3 regions of the Streptomyces sp. bgisy159 genome follow, and region 2 is predicted to be linked to each of the others. Evidence: riboswitches for the same ligand, from Rfam matches in the RefSeq annotation. Region 2 holds a riboswitch; each other region holds the start of a gene.
The links. A riboswitch is a leader RNA that binds a small molecule or an ion and turns the genes downstream of it on or off. The one in region 2 is predicted to bind cobalamin.
Positions count from the first base shown of each region.

Region 1: another riboswitch for cobalamin. It lies ahead of AC3ET3_RS27395 (cobalamin biosynthesis protein); the one in region 2 lies ahead of AC3ET3_RS16190 (ribonucleoside-diphosphate reductase subunit alpha).
Region 3: another riboswitch for cobalamin. It lies ahead of AC3ET3_RS08765 (CbtB domain-containing protein); the one in region 2 lies ahead of AC3ET3_RS16190 (ribonucleoside-diphosphate reductase subunit alpha).

Region 1 is NZ_JBYIQX010000036.1:14,422-20,121, forward strand. It holds gene AC3ET3_RS27380 (class II aldolase/adducin family protein) at 1-120, opposite strand, end outside; gene AC3ET3_RS27385 (inorganic phosphate transporter) at 295-1,548, shown strand; gene AC3ET3_RS27390 (hypothetical protein) at 1,582-1,803, shown strand; cobalamin riboswitch at 2,029-2,168, shown strand; gene AC3ET3_RS27395 (cobalamin biosynthesis protein) at 2,272-3,228, shown strand; gene AC3ET3_RS27400 (cobyric acid synthase) at 3,225-4,733, shown strand; gene cobN (cobaltochelatase subunit CobN) at 4,730-5,700, shown strand, end outside.
Region 2 is NZ_JBYIQX010000014.1:65,980-71,679, forward strand. It holds gene AC3ET3_RS16180 (bifunctional albaflavenone monooxygenase/terpene synthase) at 1-887, shown strand, start outside; gene AC3ET3_RS16185 (ribonucleotide-diphosphate reductase subunit beta) at 976-1,998, opposite strand; gene AC3ET3_RS16190 (ribonucleoside-diphosphate reductase subunit alpha) at 1,998-4,373, opposite strand; cobalamin riboswitch at 4,497-4,653, opposite strand; gene AC3ET3_RS16195 (GNAT family N-acetyltransferase) at 4,706-5,212, opposite strand; gene mctP (monocarboxylate uptake permease MctP) at 5,515-5,700, opposite strand, start outside.
Region 3 is NZ_JBYIQX010000006.1:107,028-112,727, forward strand. It holds gene AC3ET3_RS08740 (glycoside hydrolase family 13 protein) at 1-1,185, shown strand, start outside; gene AC3ET3_RS08745 (alcohol dehydrogenase catalytic domain-containing protein) at 1,281-1,442, opposite strand; partial or broken gene AC3ET3_RS08750 (carbohydrate ABC transporter permease) at 1,437-1,565, opposite strand; gene AC3ET3_RS08755 (acyl-CoA dehydrogenase family protein) at 1,688-2,866, opposite strand; gene AC3ET3_RS08760 (CbtA family protein) at 3,031-3,789, opposite strand; gene AC3ET3_RS08765 (CbtB domain-containing protein) at 3,816-4,043, opposite strand; cobalamin riboswitch at 4,079-4,235, opposite strand; gene AC3ET3_RS08770 (histidine phosphatase family protein) at 4,774-5,358, shown strand; gene AC3ET3_RS08775 (four-helix bundle copper-binding protein) at 5,415-5,700, opposite strand, start outside.

The DNA of each region.
Region 1 (5,700 bases), on a different contig from region 2:
GGACGTGCCGACGACCAGCCCGTCGGCGACGGTGCGGCGGGCGGCCGCGACCAGCGCGTCCCACGCGCGTGCCTCCGCCGCGCCGGCCCGCGCCCGCTCATCACCTCTGCGCTCTGCCATACGGCGATCCTGCCAGCCTCCGGACCGGCCCGGGGGCCGGGTCGAGCACCCGGGGCGGGATCCGGAACCCTCGGAAGCCCATCCGACACCCGTGCGCCCGTTCCAGTTCACCTTCCGTTCACCCAGGTTGCCTACGGTCCAACAGCCAATGACTTCGAACGATTGCCTGGGTAAATGGAAAACTTCTCGCTGATCCTCGCGATTGTGGTGGTAACCGCACTCGCGTTCGATTTCACGAACGGTTTTCACGACACCGCCAACGCGATGGCCACGACCATCTCGACCGGTGCGCTCAAGCCCAAGGTCGCGGTGGCCATGTCCGCCGTGCTCAACCTGGTGGGCGCTTTCCTCTCCGTGGAGGTCGCCAACACGATCTCCAAAGGTCTCGTCGACGAGACGGGCATCCGTCCCGAGGTCATCTTCGCCGCCCTGGTCGGCGCGATCCTCTGGAACCTGCTGACCTGGCTGGTGGGGCTCCCCTCCAGTTCCTCCCACGCCCTCATGGGCGGCCTGATCGGCGCCGCCGTCGCCTCCGCCGGTTTCGGCGCGGTCCACGGCGACGTGCTCGTCACCAAGGTGCTGATCCCGGCCGTCGCGGCCCCCGTGGTCGCCGGTCTCGCCGCGCTGCTGGCGACCCGGATGTCGTACGCCCTCGGCAAGAAGGCCGACGAGAAGGCGTCCGCCAAGGGCTACCGGGCCGGTCAGGTCGCCTCCGCGGGCCTGGTCTCGCTGGCCCACGGCACCAACGACGCGCAGAAGACGATGGGCATCATCACCCTGGCCCTGGTGGCCGGCGGCACCATCGCCCCCGACTCGGACCCGCCCGTCTGGGTCATCCTCTCCGCGGGCCTGGCCATCGCGCTCGGCACCTACATCGGCGGCTGGCGCATCATCCGCACCATGGGCAAGGGCCTGACCGACCTGCAGCCGCAGCAGGGCTTCGCCGCCCAGACCAGCGCGGCCACGGCCATCCTGGCCTCCTCCCACCTGGGCTTCTCGCTGTCCACCACGCATGTCGTCTCCGGTTCCGTGATGGGCGCCGGCCTCGGCCGCAAGGGCGGGGTCGTCCGCTGGTCGACCGCCACCCGCATGTTCGTCGCCTGGGGCCTGACGCTGCCGGCCGCCGCGCTGGTCGGCGCGCTCGCCGAGTACGTCACGGGGCTCGGCGACTGGGGCACGGCCCTCGTCGCGGTCTTCCTGGTGGCCTCCAGCGCCGCCATCTGGAAGGCCTCCCGGCGCGAGGTCGTCGACCACACCAACGTCAACGAGACCGAGGAGCCGGCCGGCGTGGTCACCACCGCCATCGCCGCCGTCACCCCGCCCCCGGCGGGCTCCCCGGCCGCCGACGACCTCTCGGCCGTCATCGCGGCCCCGGCCCCGGTGGCCACCGCCGCCGACCCGGCCACGCCTCCCGCCGCCGCGGTCTGAGCGCCGCCCACCCGGTAACCAAGGAACCATCACATGAAGATCGACTGGGAAGCCCTGGGCTCCGTCTTCGGCGTCAGCCTCGCCGTCACCGTCGGCCTCGTCACCCTGTTCACCCTCGGCATCATGGGCCTCTCGCGCCGCGAGCGCGCCCAGTCCGACGGCGGATCCGCGGTCCTCGCGACCACCGGCGCCTACGCCTGCTTCGCGGCGTGCGCCGGGGCGGTGGCCTACGGCATCAGCCTGATCGTGGCCTGATCCGCCCGATCCGCCCGATCCGCCCCGATCGTGGTCTGATCAGCCCGGCCGTGGTCTGAGCCGGCCACACGCCACACCGGCACGCGACACCCCACCCGCCCTGTCCGCCCCGCCCTCACCGGCGGTCGCGGGCGGGGCGCGGTCATGTCCGCGCCCCGGAGCGCGCCATGCGCCGGTGTGGGCTTCTGCACACTCCCCCACCGCAGGTCAACGGCAAGTTGACGGCCCTTCCGGACCCGTGGTGGACTGCCCGAGCCAAGTACGGCGGCAGAAGAGGAAGCCGGTGCGAATCCGGCGCGGTCCCGCCACTGTCACCGGGGTAGAACCCCCCGGGAGCCAGGAACTCTCACCGTCGGTCTCGTCGAACCAGGGCGTGGACACCCTGAGTGAGGACACGTATCGCCATGCGCGGTTGCCGATCGAGCGTCAGTACCGGAGCCCTGCCCGACCCCACGGCCGGCTGAGCCCATGCGGGCCGATCGCGTCTTCGCGTACGGCGCCGCCGCCGGCCTCCTCGGTGACCTCCTGCTCGGCGATCCTCGCCGGGGCCATCCGGTCGCCGCGTTCGGCCGGGCCGCCACCGCCGTGGAGCGGGTCCTGTGGCGCGACCACCGGGGCCGGGGCGCCCTGCACACCGCCGTGTGCGTGGGCGGCACCGTCGCCGTGGGCGCCGCGGTCGCCCGTGCCGTACGCCGCTCCCCCACCGCCTCCGTCGCCCTGACCGGCATGGCCACCTGGGCCGTCGTCGGCGGCACCTCGCTGGCCCGGGAGGCCCGGGCCGTCGGGGACGCCCTCGCGGCCGGCGACGTGGCCGCGGCCCGCGCCCGGCTGCCGCACCTGTGCGGCCGCGACCCGCAGGCGCTGGACGCCGACGGAATCGCCCGGGCCGTCGTCGAGTCGGTCGCCGAGAACACCTCCGACGCCGTCGTCGGCGCCCTGGTGTGGGGCGCCCTCGCCGGGGTACCGGGGCTGGTCGGCTTCCGCGCCGTCAACACCCTCGACGCCATGGTCGGCCACAAGTCGCCCCGCTACCGGCGCTACGGCTGGGCCTCCGCCCGCCTCGACGACCTCGCGGGCTGGCCCGGCGCCCGGCTGACCGCCGTGCTCGCCGCGGTCGCCGGGCCCGACCCGCGCGGCGCCGTCCGGGCCTGGCGGGCCGACGCCGGCCGCCACCCCAGCCCCAACGCCGGCCCGGTGGAGTCGTCCTTCGCGGGCGCTCTCGGGGTGCGGCTCGGCGGCACCCTCTCCTACGGCGGCCGGGTCGAGCACCGGCCCGTCCTCAACGGCGCGGCCGGCCGGGCCGTCGCCGTGACCGACATCGACCGGGCGGTACGGCTCTCCCGGCGGGTCGGCTGGCTCGCGCTCGGCGCCGGGGTCGCCGGGCGACTCGCCGTCCGGGCTCTCACGAAGGGGCGTACGTCATGAGCGGGGGTCTCCTCGTCGCCGGCACCACCTCCGACGCCGGCAAGAGCGTCGTCACCGCCGGGATCTGCCGCTGGCTGGCGCGCCAGGGCGTGAAGGTGGCGCCGTTCAAGGCGCAGAACATGTCGCTGAACTCGTTCGTGACGCGCGAGGGCGCCGAGATCGGGCGGGCACAGGCCATGCAGGCGCAGGCCTGCCGGGTGGAGCCGACCGCGCTCATGAACCCGGTGCTGCTGAAGCCGGGGGGCGAGCAGAGCAGTCAGGTCGTGCTGATGGGCAAGCCGGTGGGTGAGCTCAGTGCGCGCGGCTACCACGGCGGGCGGCAGCAGCAGCTGCTGGGGACCGTGCTCGACTGTCTCGCCGAGTTGCGGGGCACGTATGACGCGGTGATCTGTGAGGGGGCCGGTTCTCCCGCCGAGATCAATCTGCGGCGGACCGACATCGTCAACATGGGCGTCGCGCGCCGTGCGCGGCTGCCCGTGCTCGTCGTGGGCGACATCGACCGCGGCGGTGTCTTCGCCTCCTTCTTCGGGACCGTCGCCCTGCTGTCGCCGGAGGACCAGGAGCTGGTCGCCGGGTTCCTCGTCAACAAGTTCCGCGGGGACGTCTCGCTGCTCGAACCCGGCCTCGACATGCTGCACGGGCTCACCGGGCGGCGGACGTACGGCGTGCTGCCCTTCCGGCACGGGCTCGGGATCGACGAGGAGGACGGGCTGCGGGTCTCCCTGCGGGGAAGCGTGCGGGAGTCGGACGTCGCCCCGCCCGTCGGCGAGGACGTCCTGCGGGTCGCCGTCTGCGCGATCCCGCTCATGTCCAACTTCACCGACGTCGACGCCCTGGCCGCCGAACCCGGTGTCGTGGTGCGGTTCGTGGACCGGCCCGAGGAACTGGCCGACGCCGATCTCGTCGTCGTCCCGGGAACCCGGGGCACGGTCAGGGCCCTGGAGTGGCTGCGCGCGCGGGGCCTCGCGGAGGCCCTCGTGCGCCGGGCCGCCGAGGGCAGGCCGGTGCTCGGTGTCTGCGGCGGCTTCCAGATCCTCGGCGAGCACATCGAGGACGACGTCGAGAGCCGTACAGGGCACGTCGACGGCCTCGGCATCCTGCCCGTGCGGGTGCGGTTCGCCCGCGAGAAGACCCTCACCCGGCCGGCGGGCCGGGCCCTCGGCGAGCCCGTCGAGGGGTACGAGATCCACCACGGGGTCGCCGACGTCGTGGGGGGCGAGCCCTTCCTCGACGGCTGCCGGGTCGGCCACACCTGGGGCACGCACTGGCACGGCTCACTGGAGTCGGACGGCTTCCGGCGGGCCTTCCTGCGCGAGGTGGCCGCCGCCGCGGGCCGCCGCTTCGTGCCCGCCCCCGACACCTCCTTCGCCGCGCTGCGCGAGGAGCAGCTCGACCGGCTCGGCGACCTGATCGAACAGCACGCGGACACGGACGCGCTGTGGCGGCTCATCGAGTCGGGCGCGCCGCAAGGACTGCCTTTCATTCCACCGGGAGCGCCCGCATGAGCACAGTGTTGTTGTTGTCGACCGCCGACACCGATCTGCTGGCGGCCCGGGCCGCCGGTGACGCCGACTACCGGATCGGCAACCCGACCCGGGTGGACGTCGCCGAGGAACTCCCCGCGCTCGTCGAGGGCTGCGACATCGCCGTCGTACGGCTGCTGGGCGGCAAGCGCGCCTGGGAGGACGGGCTCGCCGCGCTCCGGGCGTCCGGGATCCCGACCGTGCTGCTGGGCGGCGAGGCCGTGCCGGACGCCGAGCTGATGGCCGAGTCGACGGTACCGGCCGGTGTCGTCGCCGAGGCGCTGAAGTACCTCGTCGAGGGCGGGCCGGACAACCTGGCCGAGCTGGCCCGGTTCCTGTCCGACACCGTGCTGCTGACCGGCGAGGGCTTCGACGGGCCGCGCAGGATGCCCGAGTACGGGCCGCACGGGAACCGCGCGCGCGTGCCGGGCCGGCCGACGGTCGGCGTGCTGTTCTACCGGGCCCACGAACTGAGCGGCAACACCGCCTTCGTCGACACCCTGTGCGACGCGATCGAGGCGCGCGGCGCCAACGCGCTGCCGGTGTTCTGCGGTTCGCTGCGCGGGGCGGACAGCGGGCTGTACGAGCTGCTGGGGCAGGCCGACGCGCTGGTCGCGACCGTGCTCGCGGCCGGCGGCACGCACGCCTCGCAGGCGTCGGCCGGCGGTGACGAGGAGACCTGGGACGTGGGCGCGCTCGCCGACCTGGACATCCCCGTCCTGCAGGGGCTGTGCCTGACGTCGTCACGGGCCGCCTGGGAGGAGTCCGACGCCGCGCTGTCCCCGATGGACGCGGCCATGCAGGTCGCGATCCCCGAGTTCGACGGGCGGCTGATCACGGTCCCGTTCTCCTTCAAGGAACAGGGCCCGGACGACGTACCGGTGTACGTCGCCGACCCCGAACGGGCCGCGCGGGTGGCCGGGATCGCCGTACGGCACGCGGCACTCGG
Region 2 (5,700 bases):
CCCGCTGCCTGATGCGCGGCAGTTACGCGGATACGCGTGCCGAACGCATATGCTCTGCGCTCGCCACTCTGTTCAGCGGTATGTACCAGCGCATGGTGGTACCGCTGGGGCCGCTTTATTGCGTGCCGTTCCCGGCCAACCGTGAATTCAACCGCGCGCTGGCCGATTTGCATCTCCTGGTCGACGAGATCGTCGCCGACCGCCGGGCGAGCAGTCAAAAGCCGGACGATTTGCTGACAGCTTTGCTGGAAGCGACGGACGAGAATGGTGAGCCGATCGGGGAGCAGGAGATCCACGACCAGGTCATCGCCATTGTCACCCCGGGCAGTGAGACCGTCGGTTCCATGGTCATGTCCCTGTTGCAGGTCCTCACCGAGCACCCGGGCCTGGCCGACGGTGTCCGGGACGAGGTACAGAGCGTCACCGGCGGCCGGCCGGTCGCGTTCGACGACGTCCGCAAGCTGACCCGCACCGCGAACCTCATCACCGAGACCATGCGGCTCCACCCCGCCGTATGGATCCTCACCCGGCGGGCGGTCACGGACACCGTGCTCGGCGGCTACCGCATCCCCGCCGGTGCCGACATCGTGTACAGCCCGTACGCCATCCAGCGCGACCCCCGTTCCTTCGAACGGCACGAGGAGTTCGACCCGGACCGGTGGCTGCCCGGCCAGACCGCGGAGGTCCCCAAGTACGCGATGAACCCGTTCAGCGTCGGCAACCGCAAGTGCCCCAGCGATCACTTCTCGATGGCCGAGCTGACGCTCGTCACCGCCGCGATCGCCTCCGCGTTCACCTTCGAGCACGCGCCGGGCTCCGACGCCCGGCCGCGCATCGGCATCACCCTGCGCCCGCGTGACCTGCGGCTGCGGGCGATCCCCCGGTAGGAGCCGGTCCGTCCGCACCGGCGGGTGCCGTTGCCACGGCACCCGCGGCGCGGACGCGCGACGGGCCCGGCGCGGACCTGGAAGCGACCTAGAAGTCCTCGTCCAGGTCGACCGTGCCCTCGACGGCGACCTGGTAGGCCGACGGCCGCCGCTCGAAGAAGTTGGTCAGCTCCTGCACGCCCTGCAGCTCCATGAAGGAGAACGGGTTCTCGGAGCCGTAGACCGGCGCGAAGCCCAGCCGGGTCAGCCGCTGGTCGGCCACGCACTCCAGGTACTGGCGCATCGACTCGGTGTTCATGCCCGGCAGCCCGTCGCCGCACAGGTCACGCGCGAACTGCAGCTCCGCCTCGACGGCCTCCCGCAGCATGTCGGTCACCTGCTCCTGGAGCCGGTCGTCGAACAGGTCCGGCTCCTCCTTGCGGACCGTGTCGACCACGTCGAACGCGAACGACATGTGCATGGTCTCGTCGCGGAACACCCAGTTGGTGCCGGTGGCCAGACCGTGCAGCAGACCCCGGCTGCGGAACCAGTAGACGTACGCGAAGGCGCCGTAGAAGAACAGGCCCTCGATGCAGGCGGCGAAGCAGATCAGGTTGAGCAGGAACCGCCGGCGCTCGGCCCTGCTCTCCAGCCGGTCGATCTTCTCGACCTCGTTGATCCACTTGAAGCAGAACCCGGCCTTCTCACGGATGGACGGGATGTTCTCCACCGCGTCGAAGGCGGCGGCCCGGTCCTCCGGGTCGGGGAGGTAGGTGTCCAGCAGGGTCAGATAGAACTGGACGTGCACGGCCTCCTCGAACAGCTGGCGCGACAGGTACAGCCGCGCCTCGGGGGAGTTGATGTGCTTGTACAGCGTCAGCACCAGGTTGTTCGCCACGATCGAGTCGCCCGTCGCGAAGAAGGCCACGAGACGGCCGATGAGGTGCTGCTCGGCGGGGCTGAGCTTGGCGAGGTCGGCGACGTCCGAGTGGAGGTCGACCTCCTCCACGGTCCAGGTGTTCTTGATGGCGTCCCGGTAGCGCTCGTAGAAGTCGGGGTAGCGCATGGGGCGCAGCGTCAGCTCGAAGCCCGGGTCGAGGAGATGGGCGTTGCGTTCGGACTTCTCGGACATCACTGGCAGGCCTCGCAGGACTCGGGGTTCTCAAGGGAGCAGGCGACCGCTTCGGGATCGGCGGCCTGCTGCACGGGGACGGATGCCTGCGCGGCGCGGGCGATACGGGTCGCCGGGCGCGAACGCAGGTAGTACGTCGTCTTCAGCCCGGACTTCCAGGCGTACGCGTACATCGAGGAGAGCTTGCCGATGGTCGGCGTCTCCATGAAGAGGTTCAGGGACTGCGACTGGTCGAGGAACGGCGTGCGCGCCGCCGCCATGTCGATCAGCCCGCGCTGCGGGATCTCCCACGCCGTGCGGTAGAGCCGCCGTACGTCCTCGGGGATCCACGCGAAGTCCTGCACTGAGCCGGCCGAGTCGCGCAGCGCCTCACGGGTACGGGCGTCCCACACGCCGAGATCCTTGAGGTCCTGCACCAGATACGAGTTGACCTGGAGGAACTCACCGGACAGCGTCTCGCGCTTGAACAGGTTCGACACCTGCGGCTCGATGCACTCGTACACGCCGGCGATGGAGGCGATGGTGGCCGTCGGCGCGATGGCCAGGAGGAGGCTGTTGCGCAGGCCGACCGCCGCGATCCGCTCACGCAGCGCCGCCCAGCGCTCCGGCCAGGTCAGCTCCACCCCGTAGTGGTCGGGGTGCAGCACGCCCTGCGCGGTACGGGTCTTCTCCCAGGCCGGCAGCGGGCCGCCGCGCTCGGCCAGGTCGGCGGACGCCTCGTACGCGGCGAGCATGACGCGCTCGGCGATGCGGGTCGACAGGGCCTTCGCCTCCGGGGAGTCGAAGGGCAGCCGCAGCTTGAAGAAGACGTCCTGCAGGCCCATCGCGCCCAGACCCACCGGCCGCCACCGGGCGTTGGAGCGGCCCGCCTGCTCGGTCGGGTAGAAGTTGATGTCGACGACCCGGTCGAGGAACGTGACGGCCGTGCGGACCGTCTCGTCCAGCCGCTCCCAGTCGAGGCCACCGGTCGCCGGGTCGGCGAACGCGCCGAGGTTGACCGACCCCAGGTTGCACACCGCCGTCTCGCCGTCGTCGGTGACCTCCAGGATCTCCGTGCAGAGGTTGGAGGAGTGGACCACGTGCCCCGGCAGGGCGGTCTGGTTGGCGGTGCGGTTGGCGGCGTCCTTGAAGGTCATCCAGCCGTTGCCGGTCTGCGCGAGGGTGCGCATCATCCGGCCGTACAGGTCGCGGGCCGGGATGGTCCGGCGGGCCAGACCGGCCGCTTCCGCCTTGCGGTACGACGCGTCGAACTCCTCACCCCACAGGTCCACCAGTTCGGGCACGTCGGCGGGGGAGAACAGCGACCACTGCTCGTCGGCGGCGACCCGGCGCATGAACTCGTCCGGCACCCAGTGCGCGAGGTTCAGGTTGTGCGTACGGCGGGCGTCCTCACCGGTGTTGTCGCGCAGCTCCAGGAACTCCTCGATGTCGGAGTGCCAGGTCTCCAGGTAGACCGCGGCAGCGCCCTTGCGCCGGCCGCCCTGGTTCACCGCGGCGACCGATGCGTCGAGGGTCTTCAGGAACGGCACGATGCCGTTGGAGTGACCGTTGGTGCCGCGGATCAGCGAACCCCGGCTGCGGATGCGGGAGTACGACAGACCGATCCCGCCGGCGTGCTTCGACAGGCGGGCCACCTGGTGGTAGCGGTCGTAGATGGAGTCCAGCTCGTCCAGCGGGGAGTCGAGGAGGTAGCAGGACGACATCTGGGGGTGCCGGGTGCCGGAGTTGAACAGGGTCGGCGAGGACGGCAGGTAGTCCAGGCGGCTCATCAGGCCGTAGAGCGCGGCGACCTCGTCCACGGCCCGGTCACCCGCCCCCGGAGCGAACGCCGCGTCCTCGGCGAGGCCGCCGGCGACCCGCAGCAGGAAGTGCTGGGGCGTCTCGACGACCTTGCGGGTGAGGGGGTGGCGCAGCAGGTAGCGGCTGTACAGGGTGCGCAGGCCGAAGTAGCCGAAGCGGTCGTCGGCGCCGGTGTCGACCAGCGCGTCCAGCCGCTCGGCGTGCAGCCGGGCGAACTCGGCGGTGCGGTCGGCGATCAGGCCCTCGCGGTGACCGACGGCGATCGACTCGGTGAACGTGGTCACGCCCTGGGAGGCGGCCTCGGCGCGGATGGTGAGGGTGAGCAGCCGGGCGGCCAGCCGCGAGTACGCGGGGTCCTCGGAGATCAGGCCGGCCGCCGCCTCCGTGGCCAGCTCGCGCAGCTCCGCCTCGTCGGCGCGCGCCGACCGGCCGCGCAGCGCGGCGGCGGCGACCCGGCCGGGGTCGGCGTCGGGCAGGTCGGCGGTCAGCTCGGTGAGGGACCGCAGCAAGGCGGTCCCGGGGGCGTCCTCTGCGGTCGGGACGGCTGAGGCCGGGTCTGCTGGCGCGATGGTCACGTGGGGCTCTCCCTCGCTGGCACGGGGGCCTCGCGCGGGGGCAGGCGGCGGCGCACGAGCGCACGCGGCGTCGCGCCCACCGGCCCATTCCACGAGGCCCGGACGTCAGGCATCCCGGCCGGGCGGCCGGGCGCGCTGTCGGCAGGTCCTCGGACTGACTCCTGGGCACGGCGACGCCCGGGAACGGCGGTTCCGGGGAGAGGACGTGCACAAGTACACCGTTGCGGGACAGTTCCGGATTCACACCGGATTCCCCTGCGGCGACAGCGAGCATGAGCATACATCTTGTGCTCGCCTGTCACGCCACCCCCAGATGTTGTGGCGGGGCGGTTTCAGAGGGTCAACTCGTAGGTGAGGAGAGTGAGGTCGTCCAGGTGCGGCACCGGGTTCCAGTCCCGCTCGGGTGTGCGGACGAAGCCGAGACGTTCGTAGATCCGGTGTGCGGTGTGCATGCTGCGCTGGCTGGACAGAACGACGGCCGTGCAGCCCTCCGTGGCCCGCGCCCGCTCCAGGCAGGCCCGCACGAGTGCCTCGCCGGCGCCCCGGCCGCGCGCCGCGTGCGCGACCGCGAGCGCACGGATCTCGGCCTCACCGGGTCGCGCGATGTCGGCGACCGGACCGGGTCCGGCGACGAAGGTGACGCCGCCGAGGAGCCGGTCGCCGTCCACGGCCACCAGCACCTCGGCGGCGGCCGCCCGCGCGGCGACATCCTTCAGCACCGGCAGATACTCGTCCTCCTCGCCGTAGTCGAGGAGCCCGTCCTGGAGGTAGGCCTGCGCGGTGATCTCGGCGAGGGTGTCGTACTCGGCGGGCGTGACGGGGCGGATGACGATGTCCATGGGGCCGAGTGTGCCGGACCGGTCCGACGGTGGCCGCCGGATTTCGGGGGAGGGGTGCTGCCGGCCGGTCGCGCCGCGCTTCGCGCCCGCTTCGGGGCGCACGCCGAGCGGACGCGGCCACCGAGCGGATGCGGCCACCGAGCGGATGCGGTGGACCACCGAGCGGACGCGGCGGGACACCGAGCGGTGTGCTCTCGGTGGCCCGCCGCGGGGTGCGTGCGGGAGACCGGTCATGCGGCGCGCGGCGCGCGCCGACGGTGCCGGGCGCCCGATCCGGCGGCGCGCCCCTCGGGGGGCGGGCGTCAGTGCCCCGTGGCCACCGGCAGCTCCGTCTGCACGCCCGGGTCGCCGGCGTCGGCCGTGTAGTCCTCGGGGCGGGTCTCGTCCACGCCGTCGGGGGCGTTGACGGCCTTCAGGACGAAGGTGAGGACGACCGTCACCGCCACGTTGAGGACGAAGGCCGTGAGGCCGATGTAGCCGACCTCCTC
Region 3 (5,700 bases), on a different contig from region 2:
TACCTGCACCTGTTCGCCCCCGAGCAGCCGGACCTCAACTGGGAGCACGCCGAGGTACGGGCGGAGTTCGAGTCGATCCTGCGCTTCTGGTTCGGCCGGGGTGTGGACGGCTTCCGCATCGACGTCGCGCACGGTCTGGTCAAGCACCCCGAACTGCCCGACCTGCCGCCCCGCCAGGAATTCGGCGTGCCGGGTGCCGTCGTTCCCCCCGCCGCCGCTCAGGGGCGGCCCCGGCAGCACGTCGACCACCCCCACTGGGACCGCGACGAGGTCCACGACATCTACCGCGCCTGGCGCAAGGTGGCCGACGAGTTCCCCGGCGACCGGTGTTTCGTCGCCGAGGCGTGGGCCGAGACCCCCGAACGACTCGCCGCGTACGTCCGTCGGGACGCCCTGCACACCGCGTTCAACTTCGACTTTTTGATGTCGAGTTGGGATGCGCAGGACCTTCGCACGGTCATCGACGACTCGCTCCGGATGCTCGGTGCGGTCGACGCACCGGCCACCTGGGTGCTCTCCAACCACGACGTCATGCGCCACACCAGCCGCTACGGCCGCACGACGGTCAAGCGATGGGCCGTGAACGAGCCGTACCGTCCCGAAGGTCCCCTCGACCTCGACCTGGGCGTCCGCCGCGCCCGCGCGGCGGCCCTGCTGATGCTGGCCCTGCCCGGCGGCGCCTACATCTACCAGGGTGAGGAACTCGGGCTCCCCGAGGTCGAGGACCTGCCGGAGGACGTGCTCCAGGACCCCATCTGGGAGCGGTCCGGGCACACCGACCGGGGCCGTGACGGCTGCCGCGTGCCCGTTCCGTGGTCCGGGCAGGCGGCACCGTACGGATTCAGCCCCGAGGACGCCTCGGCGGCCCCCTGGCTTCCGCAGCCGGCGGACTGGGCCGAGCGCACCGTGGAGGCGCAGACCGGGGACGCGACCTCCATGCTCGAGCTCTACCGCGGTGCCCTGCGGCTGCGCCGCGAGCACCCCGCACTCGGCGACGGCGACCTCGCCTGGATCGACGCCCCCCGGGGCGTCCTGGTGTTCCGCCGGGACCCGGGATTCATCTGCGTGGTCAACCTCTCGACCGAGGTCTACCGGCTCCCCGACCACGCATCGGTCCTTCTGGCCAGCGACACCGTGGAGGACGGGCTGCTCTCACCTGACGAGGCGGTCTGGCTCTCGGCGTAGCCGTCCCACCTGCCCGCCTGTCCGCCAGGGCCCGTCCGGTCTTCGCGAGGGAGCCGTCGGCCGCGAGGAGCCGTCCGATCGCGCACGGGGCACACTCACCGAGCCGGGCCCGGTTCGACGATCACCCCGTCGCCGGGGGGCGAAGTCCGCGGCCCCCCGACGGTGGCCACCACGACGCCCACCGCCTCGTGGCCGGGGTGGTAGGGCAGACCGATGAACGGATGGTGTCCGGCGGCGTGGGTGTCGAATCCGGCGATCCCCGGCGTGGCAACGGGGGCGACGATCCGCAGCAGCACCGTGGGCAGTCCCGCACCGTCGACCTCGGCCGCCTCCAGGATCTCCCGGGGCACCTCGGCGAGGAAGGACCGCACCATCCTTACGTGATCGGCACTGCGCCTCTGCCGACCTCCACCATCGTCCCACGCGGGGATGCGCGATGCCCGGCGTCGTCACCGGGCACACGGTGTCCGGCCCGGCGGCCGGGAAACAGGGTTGTCGCGCGTCAGCGCCGTACGCGGGGCATGCCCAGGCCGATCCAGGAGATGATCTCGCGCTGGATCTCGTTGTTGCCGCCGCCGAAGGTGAAGATCACGGCCGAGCGGTAGCCGCGTTCCAGTTCGCCGTGGAGCACGGCGCCGGCCGAGCCCTCCTGGAGGGCGCCGGGTGCGGCGACGACCTCCAGGAGCCAGGCGTAGGCGTCACGGCGCGCCTCGGAGCCGTAGACCTTGACGGCGGATGCCTCCTGGGGGGTGAGGGTGCCGTTCTGGAGGGCGGCGACCATCCGCCAGTTGAGGAGTTTCAGGGCGTCGAGGCGGACGTGGGTCCGGGCCAGCAGGCGGCGCACCCACGGCAGGTCCAGCACCCGGCGGCCGTCGGCGAGTTTGGTCTCCGCGGCCCAGCGCTGCACGTCGTGCAGGGCGCGGATGGCCATGGTGCCGTGCGCGGCGAGGGTGACGCGCTCGTGGTTGAGCTGGTTGGTGATCAGTCGCCAACCCTCGTTCTCGGCGCCGACGCGGCGGGAGACGGGGACGCGGACGTTCTCGTAGTAGCTGGCGGTGGTGTCGTGCGAGGCGAGGGTGTGGATCAGGGTGCAGGAGTAGCCGGGGTCGGTGGTCGGGACCAGCAGCATGGTGATGCCCTTGTGCGGCGGGGCGTCCGGGTCGGTGCGCACCGCCAGCCACACCCAGTCCGCCGTGTCGCCGTTGGTCGTCCAGATCTTCTGCCCGTCGACGACGTACGTGTCGCCGTCGCGCACCGCCCGGGTGCGCAGGGCCGCCAGGTCGGTGCCGGCGCCGGGCTCGCTGTAGCCGATGGCGAAGTCGATCTCGCCGGAGAGGATGCGGGGCAGGAAGTACGCCTTCTGCTCGTCCGTGCCGTACCGCATGATCGTGGGGCCGACGGTGTTGAGCGCCATCAGCGGCAGCGGTACGCCGGCCCGCGCGGCCTCGTCGAAGAAGACGAACTGCTCGACGGGGGTCAGTCCGCGTCCGCCGTACTCCTTCGGCCAGCCGACGCCGAGCCAGCCGTCGGCGCCGAGGCGGCGGATCGTGGTGCGGTAGAAGCGCTTGGCGGCGACCGGGTCGACGTGCCGGGCGTAGGCGTTGTCGGGCACCAACTCGGCGAAGTAGTCGCGCAGTTCGGCGCGGAGCCGGAGTTGCTCGGGGGTGTGGTCGAGGTGCACGGCGCCTCCTGCGGGGCCCAAGGCCGGTCTCCTGACGGCGCCCACCGTAGAACGTGTTGCAGAAATTGGGAATGCCGGGGAGGCGGGAAGGGTGCGGGCACGCGGACGGCCCCCGGCGTGCGCCGGGGGCCGTCCGCTCGGTGCGGGTGGGGGGTTGGGCGTGGTCAGTGGGCGACGGGTGTCGCCCGGGTGACGGATGCCGTCCGTGCGGGCCTGGGCGCGAGCGCCCGTTCCGCCAGCTCCCCGAAGACCAGTCCGAAGGCGGTCCACAGGGTGGCCTGCACGGCGAGGGCCGCGAGGCGGAACTTCCACAGCAGGAGGGCCGGGAAATGGTCCGGCACCTCGTTGAAGGACGGCAGGAAGGCGTAGGCGAGGCCGACGGCGAGGACGAAGAACGCCCCTGCCGCGACCGTCGCGTTCCAGTTCCCGAGGCGTGGCGCCAGACGTCTGCCCAGGATGACGGTCCCGACGGCGAGCAGCACGCTCAGTACCACCATCAGGAAGTACAGCGATGTGCGCCGGCCGATGGTGTCGGCCTCGCCGACCGCCGGCGGGTTGGCGGGGTACTTCAGGAACGGCACCACGTAGACGGCGAGCAGGCCGGCGGCCGCGAGCAGCAGCGCACTCGCGCGCGGCCCGAAGCGTCCGGTCCGGCCGAGCGCGAAGCAGAACGCGAGGGCGGCGATGCCGCCGAACGCGACACCGTAGACGAGGACGCCGGTGGACAGGCCCGCGGTGGACTGCATCGTGCGGCTGACGGGTTCGCCGCCGCCGTGTTCGTGGGGGTGCGCCTCCTCGAAGGCGATGGCCGCGTCGACGTGCGGCTCGCCGAGGAAGTAGGCGACGACGAGGGCGAGCAGGCCCGCGGCGAGACCCGCGAGCATGCCGCGCACCAGGAGGGTGCGCACGGTTGCCGAGTTCATCGGTATGCCGGTTTCCTTCGCGGCCGTCAGTGGCACGGGAAGCCGAGCAGGTGGCGGGCGTCGTGCACCCATTCGTGGACGCCGTCGCCGGACGTCAGCGCGGTGGCGCCCTGCTCGGCGCCGACGAAGTAGAGCAGCACCAGCATCAGGATGCCGAAGAAGACCGCCCAGGGGGCGATCGCCGAGAGCGGCAGCTTGGCGGGTACGGCGGCGGGGGTGGGGGTGACGCTGGGCTGGACAGCGGACTGCGCCATGGCAGGACCTCCTGGGGAACTCGCGTCCCGGCTCGGTGGTGCACAGGACGACGGCGCGGGTCTGACTCATCCGCCTCCGCACGCGCGTGCGACAGCGGACTCACAGTGGCGCGACCGTGCCGGACTTCCACCGGCTTCCGCGTGACCGTCGTCGATATCGCCCGAGACCGTACCGCGAAACCGCAGTTCGGGCCAAGGGCGCGTGGCGTGACGGCGGACGCGCCCCCTTCGCGCGCGACGCAGTGGACGGGCCGCGGCGGCGGCTCCGGGCGGCGAGGAGGGCGAACCGCCGCCGGACCGAGGGCAGATGGTGCGGGCGTACCCGAGGGGGCGGGGCGGGTACCGAGGGGACGTCGGGCCGGCCGGGGCGGTGGCCGGCCGAGGACGGCCGGATCGGGTCTCCGGTCGCAGTGAGGAGGGTCGACGGAAGGCGCAAGTAGGCTTCGCACAGGGTGAGTTGGCGCGCGGGAGGGCGACGGGCTCGACCGGCTCGGCGGGCCGACGCGCGCCGCCGCGACGGTGTCGCGACCCTCTCCGGTACGGCCGAACCGGGGGCCGGTGCGGCGGGCCGACGGGGCGTCGCCGGAGCGGTGGGGTCGTATCGAAGCGGCGTCACGTTCCTGCCCGTTCGGCCTCCCCGGCGAGACGAAGATCACTTCGTCGGCCGGGGTGCCGAGCGCTGTGAGACCGTCGGTCGCCGAGAGAGGTGCTCGGTGAGGAGAGGTGCCCTGTGACGGTCCGGCTGGTCCTGGTGTCACCCGCGCTCAGCGAGGCCCTGCGCGAGGCCCGCTTCGACGACGGCCGCCCCCTGGATCCGGTGGGGCTACGACGGGCGAGGGAGGCGGCGGGCACGCTGCCCGGGGCCGGGCCTGCCTTTGCCTCGCCCACCGTCCGGTGCCGCGAGACGGCCGCCGCGATGGGGCTGGACGCGGTCGAGGATCCGGCACTGGCGGCGCTGGACGCGGGGCGCTGGCGCGGGGAGACCCTCGCGGAGGTGGGGGCGCGTGAGCCGGCGGCGCTGGCCGCCTGGCTGGGCGACCCCGGGGCCGCGCCGCACGGCGGGGAGTCGGTGCGGGCGGTGTGCGACCGGACGGCGGCCTGGCTGGACGCGCTGCCGGAGCGGGTGGGGCGGGCGGTCGCGGTGATCGAACCCGAGCTGGTCCGGGCGGCGGTGGTACGCGCCCTGGGCGCACCGGACGAGGCCTTCTGGCGTGCCGACGTCCCGCCGCTGACGGCGGTGGAACTCAGCGGCCGGGCGGGGCGGTGGAACGTACGGATGGGACGGCCCCTGGCCCCGCTCGACGGGGACACTTAGCGAGCGTGCGCCGTCCTTGCCCCCCACAGGGGCCCCGGACGCCCGCCCGTCAGGAACTAGACCAGCGTGTCCAGGAAGTCGGTGCAGGCGCGGGCGCAGGTGCGGCAGGCTCTGGCGGCCTCCTCGGCGCCCGGTTCCGCGTCGAAGACGTGGGCGCTCTCCAGACAGACGGCGCGGCACCATTCGAGCTGGGCTCGCAGGCCGCTCTCGTCGAGGTGGGTCTGCTCGGCGAGCACCCGGCAGGTCGCGTCGCAGGCCTCGGCGCACATGATCCCCTTGCGTCGGGCGGGCTCGTGCTGTCCGGATCCACTCGGGTCCACGAGGCTCGCACGCGTCGCGCAG